One region of the Microbacterium sp. CnD16-F genome, then DNA from elsewhere that is predicted to be linked to it. Evidence: predicted binding sites of a transcription regulator. Region 1 holds the regulator's gene; the other holds the start of a gene.

Region 1 (7,187 bases):
CGAACTCGATGTCGAGGTCGGGCAGCTTCGCGATCGCCTCGAGGGTGACCTCGACGTGCTTCTCGGTCGTGAGGCGTCCGACGAACAGGACGCGCCGGCGCTTCTCACGCGGCGCGAGGTTCGGGGTGTAGTTGCTCTTGCGGATGCCGCAGCTGATCGGGATGACACCCTGGATGTCGATCGTGCTCTCGAGGAACTCCGCGGCCTTGCGCGTGGGGGTCGTCACGGCGCGCGACATCTTGAAGGTGCGCTCCGCATCCGCCCACGCGATCTTGAGGAAGATGTCGTAGAGGAACTTCGGCAGCAGCGTGAAGTCGAGGATGTTGTCGGCCATGATGTGGTTCGTCGCCACGACCGGGATGCCGCGCTGGTTCGCGATGCGTGTCAGCGCACGACCGATGACGATGTGCGACTGGCTGTGGACGACGTCGACGTCCACCGTGTCGAGGATCTGCCGCGCGTAGTGCTTGCCCCTCCACGGCAGCACGAAACGCAGCCAGTCGTGGGGCCGGTACCGCCAGCCGGGCAGGCGGTGGACGGTGAGCTTCTGCCCCTCGATCTCCTCGGTGAACACGCCGTGGTTGCGGTGCCCGACGCTCGGCGTCGCGACGTGCACGTGGTGGCCGCGCTCGGCGAGCCCGGCGGCGAGGCGTTCGGTGAAGCGTGCGCCACCGTTCACGTCGGGCGCGAACGTGTCGGCCGCGATCACGATGGTGAGGGGTCCGCGTTCAGAAGCGGGATGGTCCGGGGGCGTCATGGTCACGGGGTACGGGCCAATCTGTGCGTCGATGGCGGGAGTGGTGGGTCCCACCGGTGGGGCGCAGGGATGCGGGGGCGCCGGGCCTCGATTCTAGCCGGGGGCCGGGAACTCCTCCGCTGGGAGCCCGGCGCGCCCCGCCCCCGGATCAGCGCAAACCGAGGCGCACCGAGAGCGGGTGGTGGTCCGACCCGAGCGGCCCGATCCACTTTCCGCCCGCCGTCTTGCCCGCGTTCGCCCACCGGAACACGACCGACCGCGACGGCCGCACGAGCACCTTGTCGACGTGGTCGCCCCACGTGACGCTGACGAACGGGGTGAGCGACATGGTCGGGTTCGCGGTGTTGTAGTGCTGCAGGCTGAGCGCTCGCGCCTGGTCGTACGCGTCATGCCAGCCGCGCTGCTCGAGCACCGCCATGGTCTTGTCGCCGGTGCGGGACTTGTGCGTGTTGAAGTCGCCCAGGACGATCACCGGCGCCTTCGTCCAGTCGGTGAGCGACCGATGCGTCTTGTTCAGCCTGGTCAGGGTCGCCGAGATCGCGTCGGCGAGCTTGCCGGCCTCGTACTCGCGCTGACGGACGACGGATGCGGAGGTGCCGACCACGAGGTGCGTGTTGGCGACGAGCAGATAGGCGCCGGAACTGTGCCGCACGGCGGCCCACGACATCCCCTTGCCGGCCGACGCGTAGGTCGAGGGGAAGAGCGTCGCGCCGGAGGTCGCGCCCCCGGACTTCGCGGCGACGGGGGCGAACCGGCCGGTGCGGATGAGGATGTCGTTCTGCCCGTTGTAGGCGAACCGGTAGCCCGAGGGGGCGGCGGTGTACTTCGACGCCTCCTGCAGGGCGACGATGTCGGGGGCGAGCTCGGCGATGCGCTTGTCGATGACGGTCTTGCGCGAGGCGATGCCCGAGCAGACGTTGGAGCAGACGTTCCAGCTCACCGCGTGATAGCTCGGCCACGACGCCGGCAGGGTCGCCTGCGCCGTGATCGTCTCGTGCGCGACCGGCGACGAGCGCGGACCCATGCCGGCCGACGACACCCCGCGCACCTGGATGAAGTAGGCGACCCCGGGCTTCAACCCCGTGACCGTCGCCTTGGAGGTCGTGGTCTTCTGGTTGACGGGGTGCTCGGGCCGCGTGACCTGCGCGTGGCTCGTGCCGGCGTAGACGTAGTAGCTCGTCGCTCCCGGGATGTCGGCCCAGTCGACCGTCAGCGAGGTCGTCGAGGCGCCGACGTAGTTCACGAGGCCGGCCCTGGGAGGGACGGAGGCGGCGAACGCGGGCGAGGCGGGAAGGGTGAGGGCGAGCGCGATCGCAACGATCACTGCGACGGCGCTGCGAGCGTGGGGGACGCGCAGCATAGGCGGATGGTAGCAACCTACGCTTGTCGGCATGACGCGAATCTCTGCCCAGGCGGACCCCGCGCGATGGGTCCCGATCACGGGATCCTTCGGGTTCCGTGGACGACGCGCCCGCAAGAAGGCGATCGGGATGCTGCTCGCCCAGGCGAACGCCGCGTTCGGCCGCGAGCAGCCCGGTAGCAAGGTGGCGGCGTGGGCGATGAGCCAGGCGATCCCCGCCCTCATGCGCCGCGCCGACGGGCGGCTGCTCGCGTGGGTGTGGAGGGACGATCCCGAGCTGCTCGTCGCGATGGCCCAGGTGCAGGAGCTCACGCCCCAGCTGCGCACGATGCGGGCGAGCATGCCGATCGAGTACGACGACACCGTCACGTTCACCGGCTCGCCCCTGGGTGTCGGCGAGAAGCTCGAGATGCCGCTGCCGCCGAACCCGCGTCAGACCCCCTTCGCGTCGTACACGTGGGACACCGGCACCCACCTGGTGACCCTGACCGCCGTCATCGCCGACCGCGAGCGCTTCGGCGTCGTCCTCCCTGCGGTCGATGAGCTGGCCCGCTCGCTGCGACTGGTCGACGACCTGACCGTCGGCGAGGGCCCCGGCACCCTCCGCATCGACCCCGCCTGACCCCCGGCATCCCGCCTCCGTCGCCGAGACGTCGCAGATGGTCACTTTCACCGGCGCGCAGCGACCATCTGCGACGCCTCGGGGCGCCATCCCCGCTCGAGGAGGGCGGCGCGGGTGCGCTCGAGTGCCCACCGGCGGGCGGCGCCGCGATGCGAACGGTTCACCCGGATGACCCGCCACCCCGCCGCGGCGAGGTCGTCCAACCGATCCACGTCGCGCGCGAACTGACGGTCGTCGAGGCGATGCTGCTGCCCGTCGTATTCGAGCAGCACCTTCGTCGGCGCGTGGACCAGATCGCCGTAGGCGAGGAACCGACCGTGCGCATCCCGGATCTCGGCATTCACCTCGAACGGCGGAAGCCCGGCCTCCCGCGCGTCCAGCCGAAGGAACGTCTCCGCGACGGAATCGGTTTGCGGCTCCGTGAGCTCGAGCGCACGTCGCAATCGCCGCACGCCGCGCGACCCGTCCCGCTCGGCGACCGCGGCCTCCAGCGCATCGACAGTGAGCACAGGGTGGTGGCGACGGAGCAGCGCATCCGCCGCGACGACGAGCTCACGGTCGCTGAGAAGGGATGCCGCCTGGCACCACGCGACCGCCGGCTCGACCACCGGCATCCCGTCCACCAGCCGGAGGCGGGCCGCCTGGGAACGGTGCCCGCGCACTCCCGCCCCGCGAGCCCGAACGATCGGTGGGATCGCGGTCACATCGAGGGTGGACCGGAGTCGATCGGGAGCCCACCCTCCCGCGAGGACGAGCGCCGTCGCGTGCGAGAAATGCTCCCCGGCCCGCAGCTTGGGCAGATAGCCGAGGGCGAGCGCCCTGACGTCGTGAGCCTCTTCAGGGGAACGGACACCGTAGAACGGCGCCGCAAGGGACGGATGCCGCAACCGACGGCGCGTGACGCCGGCGTCGAGAGCGTGCGCGACGAGGAAGCGGTCGGGGAGACCCGGGGGAAGGACACTCGACATCCGCCAACGATCCCGCCGCGATCACCGTCACCCACCCGCCCGTCGACCCCTTGTGGACATCCGCCCGCCCGTCGGACCCCTGGAGAAGCCTCGAGACGTCGCAGATGGTCGCTTCAGACGCCGTCGGGCGACCATCTGCGACCCCTCGGCGACCGCCGGAAGCGTCAGTCGTCGGAGGGGGACGGATGCGGGCGCCACAGCACGACGTCGGTCGCGCGGCGCACGCGCGTTCCCTGACGGAGCGTGACGACCGAGCCGGTCGCGCCGGCGGCGAACACGCGGGCACCGCGGCGGGCGGCGACCTCGTCGCGCAGGCGCGCCTGCAGTCCCGAGACCTCGCGGCGCAGCATCCGCACCTCGTTCTCGAGCTCGATGATGCGCGAGATCGCCGGCAGGCTCACGCCGTCGGCCGACATCTGGGCCACCTCGCGCAGCTGCGCCACGTGCCGCAGGGAGTACCGGCGCGACCCGCCACGGGTGCGCGCCGGTACCACAAGGCCCAGCCGGTCGTACTGACGGAGGGTCTGCGGGTGCATGCCGGCGAGCTCGGCCGCGACCGCGATCGCCAGGATCGGGGCCTCTTCGTCGACCTGCTCGTTCGCCATGCCTCTCACCTCACTCGCGCGCCTTGGCCATCAGATCGGCGCGGGGGTTCTCCTTGGGTTCCAGCTCGTGGAAGCGTTCCAGCGCCTCGCGCGCCGGTCCGTCCAGGTGCGTCGGGACCGCGACCTGCACCTCGGCGAGCAGGTCGCCGGTGCCCTTCGCGGTCTGCACGCCCCGCCCCTTGACGCGCAGCACGCGCCCCGACGGGGTGCCGGGGGCCACGCGCAGCTTGACGACGTCGCCGCCGAGCGTGGGCACCTCGATCGTGGCGCCGAGGGCCGCTTCGGTGAACGTGACGGGGACGTGGATGCGGAGATTCAGCCCTTCACGCGTGAAGACGGGATGCGGGCGCACGCCCACCGTCAGCACGATGTCGCCCGCCTCACCGCCGTCCGGGGAGGGCCGGCCGCGCCCGCGCAGCTTGATCTTCTGGCCGTCCGAGACCCCCGCGGGGATCTTGACCTTGATCGGCCTGCCGTCCTCGCCCTGCAGGGTGATCGTGTCGCCCTTCACGGCCGTGGTGAAGTCGAGGGTCGTGCGGGCGGTGACGTCGGCACCGCGCTGCGGACCGCCGAAGCCACGGAACCCGCCGCTCGGCTGCCCGAAGCGGCCCGAGCCGAAGCGGCCCCCGCCCTGCTGCCCGAACATCGCGAACAGGTCGTCGAAGTCGGCCTGCTGGCTGCCTCCTCCGGTCGAGAACCTGCTGAACACGTCCTCGAATCCGCCGCCGCTCGCGCCGGGCTGGAAGCGCGCTCCTGAGCCCATGGCGCGCAGCTGGTCGTACTCGGCGCGCTGCTCCTTGTCGCTGAGCACCGAGTACGCCTCGCTGATCTCCTTGAACTTCGCCTCGGCCGCGGCATCCCCCGCGTTCGAGTCGGGGTGGTAGGTGCGCGCCAGCTTGCGGTACGTCTTCTTCAACTCGGCATCCGAGACGTCCTTCGACACACCGAGGACCTTGTAGAAGTCCTTGTCGAACCAGTCCTGACTGGCCATTGCCCCTCCCTCCCTTACTCGGCCGGGACGGCGACGACGACCTTGGCGGGACGCAGCTCGAGGTCGCCCAGGCGGTAGCCCACCTCGACCACTTCGAGGATCGTCGCCTCGGTGGTGCCGGGAGTCGGCGCCTGGAAGATCGCCTCGTGCTGCTGCGGGTCGAAGGCCTCACCGGCTTCGCCGTAGCGCTCGACGCCCAGGCGGGCGACGACCGTGCGGATCTTGTCGGCGATCGCGGCGAGGGGTGTGCCCTCCTCGAGGTCGCCGTGCTTTTCGGCACGGTCGAGGTCGTCGAGGACCGGCAGCATCCCCTTCGCGACCGAACCCTTGGCGCGCGCGATCTCCACCTCGCGCTGCTCCTCGGTGCGGCGTCGGTAGTTGGCGTATTCGGCCTGGACGCGCTTGAGGTCGAGGACGAGGTCGTGCTCCTCGGCGGGTGCATCGGCCACCGCGGCCTCGTCGGACTGGGCGGCACCGAGGATGTCGTCGACCGTCAGCTCTTCGGGCTGCGTGTCGGGACCGTCGGCGGCGCCCTCCGGGGCCGCCTGGTCGGCAGCCCCGGAGTCCACGACCTCGTCCCCGTCGTCGGGCCCCTCGAAGTCCTTGTCCGCCATGCTTACTTCTTCTCGTCCTCGTCGTCGACGACCTCGGCGTCGACGACATCCTCATCGGATGCCGCCTGCTCACCGGCCGGCGCGTCGGTCGGGGCCTGTGCGGCCTCGGCCTGGCTGGCGGCGTAGATCGCCTCGCCGATCTTCGTCTGCGACGAGTTCAGCTTGTCGTAGGCGTCCTTGACGGTGTCGTCGTTGTCGCCCGCGAGCGCCGTCTTGAGGGCGTCGACGTCGGCCTGGACCTCGGTCTTGACGTCCTCGGGCAGCTTGTCGGCGTTCTCGTTCAGGAGCTTCTCGATCGAGTACGAGAGGGTCTCGGCCTGGTTGCGGACCTCGGCGGCCTCACGGCGCTTCTTGTCCTCGGCCGCGTGCTCCTCGGCCTCGCGCACCATGCGCTCGATGTCCTCCTTCGGCAGCGACGAGCCGCCGGTGATCGTCATCGACTGCTCCTTGCCCGTGCCCTTGTCCTTGGCGGACACGTGCACGATGCCGTTCGCGTCGATGTCGAAGGTGACCTCGATCTGCGGGATGCCGCGGGGTGCCGGCGCGATGCCGGTGAGCTCGAACGTGCCGAGCGGCTTGTTGTCGCGGGTGAAGTCGCGCTCGCCCTGGAAGACCTGGATGGCGACCGACGGCTGGTTGTCGTCGGCGGTCGTGAAGGTCTCGCTGCGCTTGGTCGGGATGGCCGTGTTGCGCTCGATGAGCTTGGTCATGATGCCGCCCTTGGTCTCGATGCCGAGGCTCAGCGGGGTGACGTCGATGAGCAGCACGTCCTTGCGCTCACCCTTGAGGACACCGGCCTGCAGGGCGGCGCCGACGGCGACGACCTCGTCCGGGTTGACGCCCTTGTTGGGCTCCTTGCCGGCTTCCTTCTTCACGAGCTCGCTCACGGCGGGCATACGCGTCGACCCACCGACGAGCACGACGTGGTCGATGTCGGCGACCTTGATGCCGGCCTCGCGGATGACGTCCTCGAACGGCTTCTTGGTGCGGTCGAGCAGGTCCTTCGTGAGGTCCTCGAACTTCGCGCGGCTCAGGGTCTCGGACAGCGACACGGGGCCCGAGTCGGTCAGCGAGAGGTAGGGCAGGTTGATCGAGGTCGACTGCGAGCTGGAGAGCTCCTTCTTCGCCTGCTCCGCGGCCTCCTTGAGACGCTGCAGGGCGATCTTGTCGCTCGAGACGTCGACGCCGCTGGTGTCCTTGAACTGCTTGATCAGGTAGTCGACGATGCGCTGGTCCCAGTCGTCACCACCGAGGCGGTTGTCACCGGCGG
Region 2 (7,187 bases), on a different contig from region 1:
GCCGCGGCCGGACAGGAACAGCAGATCGTCGACGAACACGCGCAGATCCGAGGCGGCGGGGACGTCGACGGCCAGGGCGATCCCCGACAGGCGCAGTTCGGCCGCCAGGTCGGAGAGCCGGTCGATCGAGCCGAGTCCGGGGTCGCCGCGGCGCAGGTCGACGGCGCCGTCCTCGCGCCGGGCGAACGGTGACTGCACGTGCAGCACGCTCACGCCGAGTTCGCGCAGCGCCGGGATCTCGTCGCGGAGCCCGGCGACGTTGCCGGCGTAGCGATCCGCGAAGCACGCCGCGCCGAGGGCGTAGCGCGAGCGGGACATCGGCGCGTGCGCCGCGCGCTGCTCGCCGTGCACCTTGAGTTCGAGCGAGCGACCGTTCGCCGCCACCACCGCTGCGGTCACGAGGTCGGCCAGCAGCGACGACGAGGAGTCCGCCCGCTCGGCGAGGGCGGCGTGCAGCGCGGGAAGGTGCCGACGGATGCGGTCCGCCGCGGCCTCGTCGACGCGGGTGCGCTCCGCAACGGTCGACAGCGTGGCCGCGAGTTCGTCCTCGACGGCCCCCATGGTGCTCATGCGGTGGACCTCCCGCTCCCAGCGTAGAGGGCGGGCGTTCCCGCCTCAGCCGGCGCGGCCCACCGTGCTGTCGAGGAACGCGTGGATCGTCGCGTGCAGCGCCGCGGTGGCCGCCGCGTCGATGGTGCCCGCGTGACCGCCTTCGACGGGCTCGAGGTAGTGCACCTCGGCATCCGTCTCGTCCGCCAACCGCGCCGCCATCTTGCGCGCCTGCACCGGCCCGACCCGGTCGTCGCTGGCCGCCGCGTAGATGAGGGATGCCGGGTACCGCCGCCCGGGCTCGATGAGGTGGTACGGCGAGAAGGTCTTCACGAACTCCCAGTCGGCGGGGTCGTCGGGATCGCCGTACTCGGCGATCCAGCTCGCGCCGGCGGACAGGCGCGTGTACCGGCGCATGTCGAGGAGCGGGACGCCGCAGACGATCGCGCCGAAGTCGTCGGGGTTCTGGGTCAGCATGTTGCCGACGAGCAGGCCGCCGTTGCTGCGCCCGTGGCAGGCGATGCGGTCGGGGGTCGAGACCCCGCGCGCCACGAGGTCGCGGGAGACAGCGGCGAAGTCCTCGTACGCGCGGTGGCGGTTCTCGCGGAGCGCCGCGAGGTGCCATTCCGGGCCGAACTCGCCGCCGCCCCGGATGTTCGCGACGACGTACACCCGACCCTGTTCGAGCCAGGCCGGGCCCACGATCGTCGGGTACTCCGGCGTCAGCGCGTGCTCGAAGCCGCCGTAGCCGTTCATCAGCACGGGCAGCGCCCCGTGACGCTCGCGGGGGCCGACCTCGAAGTACGGCACCCGGGTGCCGTCGGCCGACGTCGCCCAGTGCTGCTCGGCGACGAGACCCGTCGCGTCGAAGGTCGCGCGGCTGCGGTCGACGACCCGCGGCTCCGCGCCCGGGTCGAGGACGAGCAGGGTGGGCGGTGTGAGGAAGCCGCGCGCGACGACCCAGAGCTGGTCGTCCTCGTCGTCGTCCGCCGTGGCGACGTTCGCGCTGAAGAGGTCGTCGTCGCCGAGCCCGAGGTCGAGCTCGACACCGGTCAGCGTCGCCGGGTCGAGCGACACCAGCCGGCTCTGCACGCGGTCGAGGATCGTCAGCACGAGGCGGGTCTTCGTCCACGTCCAGGACTCGAGCACCGCGGTGTCGGTCGGCGCGAACGCGACGCGCAGGTCCGACCCGTCCCCGCTCGTCACGGTCTCGAGGGGGCCGAGCAGGAGGGTGCCCGACGGATGCGTCGTGTCGCCGATGCGCCACGGCGTCGTCGTCCGGACGGCGACCAGGTCGCCGTGCACGTCGGCGTGCGCGTCCTGCGGCACGGCGATCAGGTGCGGTTCGGTGCCGTCCCACACCCATGCCTCGGAGTGGAAGAAGTCGTGCGCGATGACGACGATCGGCGTCGCCGCGCCGCCGGTGTGATCGACGTGCGCGAACACGCCGACGTCCGACGGGACACCCGTGAGGATCGGCGGCGCGTCCTCGAGCGATTCGCCGCGGCGCCAGGCACGGGCGGTGATCGGATAGCCCGAGTCCGTGACGCCGCCGCCGTGCAGGGCCGTGGCGACGAGCAGCGTGTCGCGGTCGACCCACGCGATCACGGACTTCTCCGCGTCGAGGGCGAAGGGGGAGTCCTCGACGAAGCGGCGGGTCTCCAGATCGAACTCGCGCACCACGGCGGCGTCTCCGCCGTCGGGGCTCAGGCGCACGAGCGCGCGGCTGCTGCCGGCCGGCCCGTGCGTCGCGCCGGCGAAGGCCCAGGTCCTCCCCTCCTCGCGGCCCAGTGCGTCGACGTCGAGCAGGACCTCCCAGTCCGGGGTGCCCGCCGTGAAGGCGGCGAGGGACGTCCGGCGCCAGAGGCCGCGCGGGTTGTCGGCATCCCGTCACAGGTCGTACATGAGGTCGCCGTGACGACTCGGGACGACGAGGCGGTCGGGGTCCTGCAGGATGCCGGTGAGCCGGGTCTCGAGCGCGTCGCGGGCAGCGCCCGCATAGGCGCCTTCGGTCTCGGCGGTGCGCTCCGCGGCCCACGCGCGAGCGGCGGATCCGTCGATCTCCTCCAGCCAGAGGAACGGGTCGGCGGGCTCGGGGGCGATCTCGTGGGCGCTCATGCGGTCAGCCTACGGGGCACCTCCGCCGCGTCGTTCGCCGTGCGAGAACCATTGGCACTCTCCATGCGCGAGTGCTAATCTGGAGGTACTTGAGCCGCAGGGGCTCAACTTTCAGACCACTTGGACAAAGGAGAGAATCATGGCGACCTACGACCCGTTCCGTGAAATCGACCGCCTGGCGTCGACGCTCTTCGACACGCGCCGCGGCCCGCGACGGATGCCGATGGACCTGTACCGCGACGGCGACCACTACGTGCTGAACGCCGACCTCCCCGGCATCGACCCGGGCTCGGTCGACATCGACGTCGACGGCCAGCTGCTGACCATCCGCGCCGAGCGCACGCTGTCGTCGGGCGAGGGGGTCAAGTGGATCACGCGCGAGCGTGAGACCGCGAGCTTCCTCCGCCAGCTGAACCTCGGCCAGGGCATCGACACCGACGCGATCACCGCGACCTACAACAACGGTGTGCTGACCGTCACCATCCCGGTGAGCGAGAAGGCCAAGCCGCGCAAGGTCGAGGTCGTCGCCGACGGTTCGTCCCCGACCATCACCACCCGCGAGAGCGAGCCGCAGCCGATCGACCAGTGACCGGCGCACCGCTCCGGCGGTGAGACGACGATCGCCCCGCACCCCGTCTCGGGTGCGGGGCGATTTTTGTGTCGTCAGACGCCGCGCAGGCGAGCGGTGAGCCGCTCGAGTTCGGCGAGTTCGTCGTCGGTGAGCACCGACATCCGCTCGGCGATGGTGCGGCCGTGCGTCGTCGCGAGCCGGCGGAACATCGCCGCGCCCTGCTCCGTGGCGCGCAGCACGGCGCCGCGGCCGTCGTTGGGGTCGGGGCACTTCGCGACGAGCCCGCGCGCCACCATCCGGTCGACCAGGCGCGACACGCTCGGCTGGCTGATGAGCATGTTCGCCGTCACGTCGCGCAGCCGCGCGGTGTGACCCTCGCAGCGCGTGACGGTCAGGAGCACGTCGTATTCGGCGCTCGAGAGGTCGTCGTCCTCAAAGTCCCGCGAGATCTCCGCCAGGACCTCGTGCTGCGCGCGGAAGAGGCTCTCCCAGGCAGCGATGGCGAGGCGACGGTCGGTCATGGCGTCAACTGTAGCGTCGCTCATAGGGTTGACCGCGTGCAGCCCTGGTCCCGTCGTCTCGCCCGTGCCGGAGCCGTCGTCGCCGTCGCGCTCGGCGTTCTCGTGGGCGCTCCCTCGACGGCGAACGCCGACGTTGAGGACTTCTCCTTCGACGGTCTGACCGTCGACTACACGCTGACCCGCGCCGAGGATGGCACGAGTCGGATGCTGGTGGTCGAGGAGTTCGTGGCGCGGTTCCCCGAGACCGACCAGAACCGCGGCATCCGACGGGTGATCCCCGACGAGTACGACGGTCAGCCGCTGCGGCCGAACCTCGAATCGGCGGTGGACGCGGAGGGCGACCCGTGGGACGAGGGCCGTCACCGGGTGGCCGTCGTCGACGAGTCGGGTGAGCTGGTCGGCTGGGCCTCTGTCACTGTGGCCGAGGAAGAGGTCGTCGCCGTCGGCGACGAGCTCGCGTCGGCCGGCGGTCAGTCGGGTCCGGTGTGGATCGCAGGCGGTACCAGTGCGGCGTTGCTCGCGCTCGGCGCCGTGCTGGTGATGCGACGCCGTCGGAGCGCGACCGTCTGACGCGTCACGCAGTAAGGGCCGGCTGGAGAGGCATCCAGCCGGCCCTTGTCCCTTTGCACCAAGAGTGTCCTGCAATCACATGTCGGTAGCTGCCACAGCAAAACATCTACCGTGCAACGAATGTATAACGACGAGATAACGGTGGCAAGGGTTTCTTGTTATCAATTTGTGATGGACGGGCAAGGGGTGCGCTGGAGCTCCCTCGACCCCGGCTCTTGCGCGCAGCGCTCGTCCGCCTGCTGGCGGACCGGCCCCTCGCGGCGGTGTCGGTCGCGGAGCTCTGCCGTGAAGCGGGCGTGCACCGCACCACGTTCTACAAGCACGCCGCGGGGGTCGACGAGTTCGCCGTCACGATGCTGACCGAAGAGATCGACGCGATCGCCGCGATCGGTGTGGACATCGCCACCGAAGCGGATGCGGCCCACGTCTACCACGCCGTGACCCGCCGCCTGCTCGAGTGGCTCGCCGGGAGCCGCGACCTCTACCGCGCCCTGCTCGAGTCCTCGGCCCGCGGCGCGCTGCATGCCGCGCTGAGCGACAGTCTGCGCCGACGCGCCCACATCGCCCTGGAGGAACTCGCCGAGGCGGGTGTCCGCGACGCACCGCGGTCCCCGCGCGACCGCGACGAGGCCGCGGCCTTCATCGCCGGGGGCCTGGTCGGCGTGATGGACGTCTGGATCCGCGAGGACGACACGGATGCCGCAGCCGCCGAGGCCCGCATTTTCCGGTTGATGCCGGAGTGGTGGCCGGGCGTGCACTGAGGCCATCGCGACCCGGACGCCGTTGAGGGCTCGCACCCGGAGCGGGTGCGAGCCCTCGTGCGTTGCGGCCGGGGCTAGGCCCGGTAGACCTGCACGACCGACGGGCGCGGCGCGTTCGGCACATCGCCCCGTCGCGTCGACCCGTAGTCGGGGAACAGCGACGTGGGAGCCGCGACCGTCCCGTTCTCGCCGGGATGTTGCACCGCGACGAAGACGAGCTTCTCGCGGGCGTGGATGACGGGTCCGCACGTCTCGGCCTCGCGGGGGACCGCGAGGAACTGCTGCACGTGACCGCGCTCCCGACCCTCGAGCGGCACGCGGAACAGTCCGTCGTTGAACCCGATCGTGCTGGGGGCGCCGTCGGTCGAGATCCAGAGCGTGCCGTCCTCGTCGAAGGCGAGGTTGTCGGGGCACGAGATCGGCGACACCTTGTCCTTCGGGTAGCCCGCGAAGTAGGTGCTCGGGTCGGACGGGTTGCCGCACTGCAGCAGGATGCTCCAGCCGAAGCTCGTCCCGGCCTGGCCGCGGCGCTCGGTCAGCTCGATCACGTGACCGTACCGGTTGCCGGTGCGGGGGTTCGCCTCATCCACCATCGAGGTCTTGCCGCGGTCTGTGTTGTTCGTCAGTGCGACGTAGACCTTGCCGGTGCGCGGGCTCGGCTGCACGTCCTCGGGGCGGTCCATCTTGGTCGCCCCCACCTTGTCGGCGGCCAGCCGCGTGAAGACCAGCACCTCCTCGATCGTCATGCCCGGCACGACGCTCCTGCCGTTGCGGGTGAGGGCGACCCACTCGCCGGTGCCGTCGAAGGCGCCGTCCGCGGGCAGCGTGCCCGAGCCGTCGATCTGCGCCGCCGGCGAGTCGCCGCGGAAGCGGGCGACGAACAGGTCGCCCTCCGACAGCAGCGTCATGTTCTTCTTGCGCGACGAGCTGATGCGGTTCTTCGAGACGAACTTGTAGAGGTAGTCGTTGCGCTCGTCGTCGCCCATGTAGGCCACCACGCGGCGGTCCTCGGCCACGATGACGTTCGCGCCCTCGTGCTTGAAGCGCCCCATCGCGGTGTGCTTCTTCGGCGTCGAGGTGGGGTCCTCGGGGTCGATCTCGACGATGTATCCGAAGCGGTTGGGCTCGTTGACGTAGCCGGGGTCGAACGAGTTGAAACGGGGGTCGTACTGCTCCCATCCGGTCGACGTCGTGCGCGAGGCACTCGCCTGGTACCGCTTCTGGCCCGTCGTGTCGGCGGCCCAGGCGAAGTAGCCGTTGAAGTTCTCCTCGCCCGAGAGGATCGTGCCCCACGGCGTCGTGCCGCCGGCGCAGTTGCCGAGGGTCCCCTTGACCCAGCGACCCTCCGGGTCGGCGGCGGTGGTGACCAGGTCGGAACCCACGGCGGGACCGGTCAGCTCGAACACCGTCTCGACGGTGATCCGGCGGTTGCGGCGGCCGTCCACGACGTAGCGCCAGGGGGCACCGCGACGACGGCGCGTGATCTCGACGACGGACATGCCCTGCGCCGCCTTGTAGACCTCGCCGCGACGGCGGAGCTCGGCGGCATCCGTCGACGGTGGGAACATGATGTTCGGGTTCACGTACTCGTGGTTGTTGACGAGCACGCCCGTCTTGCCGCTGCGGTCGGCGAGGATGTCGAGGTAGTCGCTGTTGTACCCGAACTGGCGGGCCTGCGCGGTGGGGCTCTGCGCGTCGAGCGAGAAGGTCGGCGCATCGGAGAAGAGGGGGTCGCCCCAGCGGATGATCGGCGACCAGGTGTAGCCCTTCGGTACCGTCAGCGCGTCGACGGATGCCGGGACGGGAGCGATCGGTTGGAACGGCAGGCCGTGGCCGTGCCCGCCGTGGCCACGGGTCGCCTCGATGAGTCCGCCCGGCGTGGCCGACGCCGCGGCGGGGTTCGCGAGGCCGAAGGCGTCGGTCGCGACGACGACCGCGCCGGCCGCCGCAGCGCCGAGGAGCGTGCGACGCGAGAGGGCGAGCTCGGCGATGCTGCGGAACGTCGGGTTGTCCGACCCGTTGCACTCGGGGCCGAGGCAGGCGTCGGCGCACTTGAACCGGCAGGTCACCGCCGACCGCTTGCCGACGGCGTGGGCC

What was found. The regulator HspR, encoded in region 1, represses chaperone genes until heat shock. The targets are predictions, from matches to a motif close to AAGTTGAGTCNNNNNGACTCAACTT.
Region 2: a site for HspR is predicted at 2,754-2,778, ahead of NH287_RS09565 (Hsp20/alpha crystallin family protein). Genes of this name have one in related genera too.

The regions. Positions count from the first base shown of each region.
Region 1 is NZ_JAMXSA010000042.1:10,006-17,192, forward strand. It holds gene NH287_RS11220 (glycosyltransferase) at 1-757, opposite strand, end outside; gene NH287_RS11225 (endonuclease/exonuclease/phosphatase family protein) at 906-2,117, opposite strand; gene NH287_RS11230 (hypothetical protein) at 2,149-2,739, shown strand; gene NH287_RS11235 (hypothetical protein) at 2,787-3,707, opposite strand; gene NH287_RS11240 (heat shock protein transcriptional repressor HspR) at 3,872-4,312, opposite strand; gene NH287_RS11245 (DnaJ C-terminal domain-containing protein) at 4,323-5,303, opposite strand; gene NH287_RS11250 (nucleotide exchange factor GrpE) at 5,318-5,917, opposite strand; gene dnaK (molecular chaperone DnaK) at 5,920-7,187, opposite strand, start outside.
Region 2 is NZ_JAMXSA010000031.1:3,344-10,530, forward strand. It holds gene NH287_RS09550 (DUF3459 domain-containing protein) at 1-570, opposite strand, end outside; gene NH287_RS15260 (prolyl oligopeptidase family serine peptidase) at 616-1,305, opposite strand; partial or broken gene NH287_RS15265 (S9 family peptidase) at 1,468-2,403, opposite strand; gene NH287_RS09560 (hypothetical protein) at 2,440-2,667, opposite strand; gene NH287_RS09565 (Hsp20/alpha crystallin family protein) at 2,807-3,256, shown strand; gene NH287_RS09570 (MarR family winged helix-turn-helix transcriptional regulator) at 3,331-3,759, opposite strand; gene NH287_RS09575 (LPXTG cell wall anchor domain-containing protein) at 3,796-4,329, shown strand; gene NH287_RS09580 (TetR/AcrR family transcriptional regulator) at 4,545-5,090, shown strand; gene NH287_RS09585 (PhoX family phosphatase) at 5,165-7,187, opposite strand, start outside.